2 linked regions of the Actinoplanes lobatus genome follow. The protein of the gene in region 1 interacts with the protein of each later gene in a pairwise test. Links are inferred from orthologs where the notes say so. Each region holds a gene or a part of one and is shown in the gene's direction. Other genes may lie near its edges.

The links.
Region 2: the proteins of BJ964_RS00305 (region 1) and rsfS interact in binary tests that used the Escherichia coli proteins (3 or more experiments, as listed by UniProt). The link is inferred for Actinoplanes lobatus from one-to-one orthologs.

Annotation. Positions count from the first base shown.
Region 1 is NZ_JACHNC010000001.1:74,581-77,894, reverse strand. What follows is about bases 288-3,287. They hold BJ964_RS00305 (ATP-binding protein), read left to right. Parts: upstream 288-1,232; coding sequence 1,233-2,342; downstream 2,343-3,287. Other genes in these bases: BJ964_RS00300 (DUF5682 family protein), read left to right, coding at 2,339-3,287; BJ964_RS48950 (DUF4132 domain-containing protein), read left to right, coding at 288-1,236. Outside these bases: more of BJ964_RS48950, read left to right, coding at 1-287; more of BJ964_RS00300, read left to right, coding at 3,288-3,314.
Region 2 is NZ_JACHNC010000001.1:3,455,558-3,458,624, forward strand. What follows is about bases 77-2,829. They hold rsfS (ribosome silencing factor), read left to right. Parts: upstream 77-1,128; coding sequence 1,129-1,530; downstream 1,531-2,829. Other genes in these bases: BJ964_RS16065 (ATP-binding protein), read left to right, coding at 77-459; nadD (nicotinate-nucleotide adenylyltransferase), read left to right, coding at 483-1,088; BJ964_RS16080 (histidine phosphatase family protein), read left to right, coding at 1,527-2,159; BJ964_RS16085 (hypothetical protein), read left to right, coding at 2,195-2,566; BJ964_RS16090 (DegV family protein), read left to right, coding at 2,596-2,829. Also shown: more of BJ964_RS16065, read left to right, coding at 1-76; more of BJ964_RS16090, read left to right, coding at 2,830-3,067. UniProt on the Escherichia coli protein: Functions as a ribosomal silencing factor. Interacts with ribosomal protein uL14 (rplN), blocking formation of intersubunit bridge B8.

The DNA of each region.
Region 1 (3,314 bases):
TGGGCGCTGTTCGAGACCTGGCGCGCGGCCGGGCACCCGGCGAAACAGAACTGGGCGCTCGACGCGCTCGGCCTGCTCGGCGACGACGAGACGGTCCGGCGGCTGGCCCCGGTCATCCGGGCCTGGCCCGGCGAGGGCGGGCACGCCCGCGCCGTCACCGGCCTCGACGTGCTTGCCGCCATCGGCACCGACGTGGCCCTCATGTACCTCAACGGCATCGCGCGGAAGGTCAAGTTCCGCGGGCTCAAGGAACGGGCCGAGGAGAAGATCGCCGAGCTGGCGGCGGAGCTCGGGCTCACCGGCGACGAACTGGCCGACCGGCTCGTGCCCGACCTCGGGCTGGACGCCGACGGCGGCATGGTCCTCGACTACGGGCGGCGCTCCTTCACGGTGGGCTTCGACGAGCAGCTGAAGCCGTTCGTGACGGACGCGACCGGCCGCCGCCTCAAGGCCCTGCCCAAGCCGGGCGCCCAGGACGACGCGGCGCCGGCGACGGAGGCGTATGAGAGGTTCGCCGCGCTGAAGAAGGACGTCCGGGCGATCGCCGCCGACCAGGTCCGCCGGCTGGAGGAGGCGATGACCGCCCAGCGCCGGTGGACCGGCGAGGACTTCCGGCAGTTCTTCGCCGGCCATCCGCTGCTCCGGCACCTGGTCCGCCGCCTGGTCTGGGTGCGGTTCGACGCCGCCGGCGCCCCGGCCGGCGGGGTGCGCCTGGCCGAGGACCGCAGCCTTGCCGACGTCACCGACGAGACGGTGACCCTCGGCGACGACGAGCCGATCGGCATCGCCCACCCCGTCCACCTCGGCGCCGACCTGGCCGCCTGGGCCGGGGTGTTCGCCGACTACGAGATCACCCAGCCGTTCTCCCAGCTGGCCCGGGGGGCCGAGCCGCTCACCTCGGCGCGGGCCGCGGCCCTCACCGGCGTGACCGTGCCCAGCACCCGGCTGCTCGGGCTGGAACGCCGCGGCTGGCGGCGCGGCGCCCCACAGGACGCCGGGGTGCAGGGCTGGTTCCAGCGGGACGTGCCCGGCGGCCGGCACCTGGTGCTGGAGATCTCCCCCGGCATCGCGGTCGGGGCCGTCGACGTCCTCGGCGACCAGACCGTCACCGCCGTCTTCGTGGCCCCGGCCTCCGGCTACCACTGGCGCCGCGGCGACTCCGACGACCGGCTCTCCGAACTCGACCCCATCACCGCGGCCGAGGCGCTGCGCGACCTGACCGAGGTGTTGTCATGACCCTGTCCGTCACCGTCCCCACCGACGCCATGCAGCGCCCGCCCGCCGAGGTCCGGTACGCGGACGAGCTGGCCCGCCTGCGCGCCGCCGACGACGCGCCCAAGCCGCCCGGCTGGGCGCTCAGCCTGCGCGCCGCCCGCGCCTTCGTCGTCGGTGACGACGCGCTGGGCGTCACCCGCAAGTTCGTCGGCGACCCGTCGCTGATCGACCGGGCGCTGGTCAGCCTCGCCACCAACCGGGGGCTGCTCCTGGTCGGCGAGCCGGGCACCGCGAAATCGCTGCTGTCCGAGCTGCTGGCGGCCGCGGTGAGCGGAGACTCGACGCTCACCATCCAGGGCGGCGCGGCCACGACCGAGGACCAGATCAAGTACTCGTGGAACTATGCGCTGCTCGTCTCCGAGGGGCCCAGCGAGCGGTCGCTGGTGCCGGCGCCGCTGCTGCGGGGGATGGCCGAGGGCCGGACCGTCCGGTTCGAGGAGATCACCCGGTGCCCGCTCGAAGTGCAGGACTGCCTGCTGTCGCCGCTCTCCGACCGGGTCCTCGCGGTGCCGGAGCTGCCCGGCGGGGCCGGCATGGTGTTCGCCAAGGAGGGCTTCAACATCATCGCCACGGCCAACACCCGCGACCGTGGGGTCAACGACATGAGCTCGGCGCTGAAGCGGCGGTTCAACTTCGAGACGGTCTTCCCGATCGCCGACTTCGACACCGAGCTGGCGCTCGTCGAAGCCGAGGCGGGCGCGCTGCTGCGGCGCTCCGGGGTGACCGTCGCACCCCACCGGGACGTGTTGGAGGTGCTGGTCACGGCGTTCCGCGAGTTGCGTACCGGGCGGACCGCGCGGGGCGACGAGATGGACCGGCTGTCCGGCGTGATGAGCACCGCCGAGGCGGTCGCGGTGGCGCACGCCGTCGGGCTGCGCGGCTGGTTCCTGCGCGGCACCGCCGGCACCGCCGCCGACCTGGCCTCCTGCCTCGCCGGCACGGCCGCCAAGGACAACCCGGAGGACCTCGCGAAACTGCGCCGCTACCTGGAACAGCACACCGGCTGGCGGGCCGGCGCGCAGTGGCGGGAGCTGCGCGACGCCCGGCGGGAACTGCCCGGCGGATGAGCCTCACCGTCATCGGGGTCCGGCACCACAGCCCCGCCTGCGCCCGCCTGGTCGGCGCCACCATCGCCGCACTACGGCCGGCCCACGTGCTGATCGAGGGGCCGGCCGACATGAACCAGCGGATCGGTGAGCTGCTGCTCGGCCACGAGCTGCCGGTCGCGATCTTCACCAGCTATGCCGACGAGCGGCGCCGGCACGGGTCGTGGGCGCCGTTCTGCGAGTACTCGCCGGAGTGGGAGGCGCTGCGGGCCGCCCGCGAGTGCGGGGCCGAGACCCGGTTCATCGACCTGCCGGCCTGGCACGAGGCGTTCGCCGACCGGGACAACCGGTACGCCGACGCCGAACTGCGGTACGCCGAGGCGGTCGGGCGGCTGTGCGAGTCCTTCGGGGTGGACAACAGTGACGCGCTGTGGGACCACGTGGTCGAGTTGGGGCCCGACGAGGGGCTCGTGGAGCGGCTGACCGCCTACTTCGACGTGATCCGGGGCGATGCCGAGGCGGGGACCTCGGACACCGCACGGGAGGCGTACATGGCCCGGTGGATCCGGGCAGCCCTCGCCGACGCCGGGGACCGGCCGGTCGTCGCGGTGGTCGGTGGCTTCCACCGGCCCGCGCTGCTCCGCCTCGCCTCCGCTGCCTCCGCCGACGCCGGCCCCGGCTGGCCGGAGATCCCGCAGCCGCCGGACGGGGCCACCGCGCGCAGCTACCTGGTGCCCTACTCGTTCCGGCGGCTCGACGCGTTCGGCGGCTACCAGTCCGGCATGCCGTCGCCGGAGTACTACCAGCAGCTCTGGGAGAGCGGTCCGGAACAGGCCGCCCGCCACCTGGTGACCGCCGTCGCCGAGCGGCTCCGCAAACGCGGCCAGGCGGTCTCCACGGCCGACCTGATCGCCGCCCGGGCCGGGGCCGAGGCGCTCGCCCGGCTGCGCGGCCACTCCTGCCCGGCCCGGGTGGACGTGCTCGACGGCCTCG
Region 2 (3,067 bases), 3.4 Mb from region 1 along the record:
GGGCTCGGCACCACGATCACCGTACTGCTGCCCGCCGGGGCCACACCGGCCACCGACGGGGCAACCGAACGGCCGGCCGCGACCGGCGGGCGCGGGGAGACCCTGCTCGTCGTCGAGGACGAGGACGCGCTGCGCGACGTGGCCGGGCGGATCCTCACCGGCGCCGGCTACCGGGTGCTCGCGGCCGAGGGCGGCGCCCAGGCCCTGGAACTCGCCGCCGGCCATGACGGCCGGATCGACCTGCTGGTCAGTGACGTGGTGATGCCCGGGATGCTGGGCAAGGAACTGGCCGAGCGGCTGGTCGTCGCCCGGCCGGGGACGCGGGTGCTCTACATGTCCGGGTACGCGCAGCCGGTGCTGGCCTCGCAGGGCACCCTCGACCCCGGGGTGGTGCTGCTGGAGAAGCCGTTCACGGCCGATGACCTGCTTGTGGCCGTACGCCGTCGGTTAGATGGTTGATCTTTCCGGGTTATTCTTCTGCGATGTCCGGAAGACGTGTTGGCATCATGGGCGGCACCTTCGACCCGATCCATCACGGTCACCTGGTCGCCGCGAGCGAGGTGCAGGCCCGATTCGATCTGGACGAGGTGATGTTCGTCCCGACCGGCCAGCCGTACGAGAAGGGCCGCGTCTCACCCGCCGAGGACCGCTACCTCATGACGGTCGTCGCCACCGCCTCCAACCCCCGCTTCCACGTGAGCCGCGCCGACATCGACCGGGACGGCCCCACCTACACCGTCGACACCCTGCGGGACATGCGTGCCGTCTACGGCCAGTCGGCGGAGCTGTACTTCATCACCGGGGCGGACGCGCTGGGCCGGATCATGTCGTGGAAGGACGCGCTCACCATGCTGGAGCTGGCGCACTTCATCGGCGTCACCCGGCCGGGGTTCGAGCTCTCCGGGGCCCACCTGCCGGCCGACAGCGTGACCCTGGTCGAGGTGCCGGCGATGGCCATCTCGTCCAGCGACTGCCGTAACCGGGTGGCGTCCGGCCTACCGGTCTGGTACCTGGTACCGGATGGTGTTGTGCAGTACATCAACAAGCGGGGCCTGTATCGGGACTCGGGTATTGCCAAGCCGGTGTGAGACGCTTGAAGTCCGCAAACCCGACCGAGGGGACTCTTCTTTGCCCGTCACCGAACGTGCTCTTGAACTCGCTCTGACGGCCGCTCAGGCCGCTGCGGACAAGAAGGCACACGACATCTCCGTCATCGACGTCGCCGACCAGATCTACATCACCGACGCCTTCGTCATCGCCTCGGCGTCCAACGAGCGTCAGGTGATCGCGATCGTCGACGCCATCGAGGAAGCCCTCATCAACCTGCCGGAGAAGGCCAAGCCGGTGCGGCGTGAGGGCCAGAACCAGGGCCGATGGGTGCTGCTGGACTACGTCGACATCGTGGTGCACGTGCAGCACAGCGAGGAGCGCGAGTTCTACGCCCTCGACCGGTTGTGGAAGGACTGCCCGATCATCCCGTTCGTCGACCGGGACATGGTCGACGCCACGGCCGGCACCGAGGCGCCGTGACGAGGCTCATCGTCTGGCGGCACGGCAACACCGACTGGAACGCGGGCGCCCGCGTGCAGGGGCAGACCGACGTGCCGCTCAACGATCTCGGCCGGCGGCAGGCCGTCGACGCCGCCGAGCTCCTCGTCCGGATGCGCCCGGCCGCGATCGTCGCCAGCGATCTCAGCCGGGCCGCCGACACCGCGGCCGCGCTCGCCGCGCTGACCGGTCTCGCCATCAGCACCGACGAGCGGCTCCGCGAGCGGCACTTCGGCGAGTGGCAGGGCCTCACCATGGCCGAGGTGGCCGCTGAGCGGCCCGAGGAGCACGCCCGCTGGACCGCCGGTGCGGACGTCATCGGCGGTGGTGTGGAGACCCTCGAAGACCTCGGCAAGCGGGTCTCCGACGCGCTCCAGGACGCGGCCCGGCCGGCCCCGCCCGGCGGCACGGTGGTGGTCGCCACCCACGGCGCGGCAGCCCGGCAGGGCGTCGGCCACCTGCTCGGCTGGGGGCGCGAGCAGCTGCGCACACTCCGTGCCCTGCAGAACTGTCACTGGGTCGAGCTGACCCACGACAGCGCGCGAGGGTGGCAGATGGCGGCGTACAACGTGGGCGTCCTCGCCGACCGGCCCGTCCCGCCGCCCGTCTGAGGGAACCGGCCGATGTCCGGTAACGTCTCACCACCATGCTGATCCGTAAAACCGTCGTCCCCGCCGCGCTGCTCCTGGCGCTCTCCGCCGGTTGCGCGAACAACACCGCCCCCATCGACGCCGGCGGCGCCCCCGAGCCCGCTCCGGTCACCTCCAGCGCCGCCGCGCCCTCGGCACCCGCCGGCTCGACCACCCTCACCGGGACCGTGACCGCCGGCGTCGAGCCGAACTGCCTGCTCCTCAAGGACGGCACCGGCGATCACCTGCTCGTCTTCGGCGACCAGAAAACGCAGGCCACGGTGCAGGTCGGCGCCGAGGTCACGGTGGTCGGCAAGGCCGATCCAGGGATGATGACCACCTGCATGCAGGGTGAGCCGTTCCTGGTCTCCTCGGTGGCCGGCAGCTGAGCTCCATCTGAATCAAGTACCTTGCCTGCATGACCATCGCGGTCGTGACCGACTCCACCGCGTACCTGCCGGCTGAACTCGACGGCATGTACGACCTGACCATCGTGCCGCTCACTGTCGTGATCAACGGCTGGGGCGGCCTGGAGGGCATCGAGGTCTCGCCGGCCGAGGTGGCCCGGGCGCTCACCGCGCGCCGGGCCGCCGTCAGCACCTCACGGCCGGCGCCCTCAGCCTTCACCGAGGTGTACCGTCGCCTGCTCGACGAGGGCGCCGACGGCGTCGTCTCGGTGCACATCTCCGCCAAACTGTCCGGCACCTACGAGGCCGCGCAGCTCGCCGCCGCCGAGATCGGCTCCCGCGTCAAGGTGGTCGACAGCGGGACCGCGGCCATGGGTCTCGGCTTCCCGGCGCTGGCCGCCGCGGAGGCCGCCCGCAAGGGCCACGACCTGGACGCGGTCTGGCAGGAAGCCACCGACCACGCGGCCCGGGTCACCACCCTCT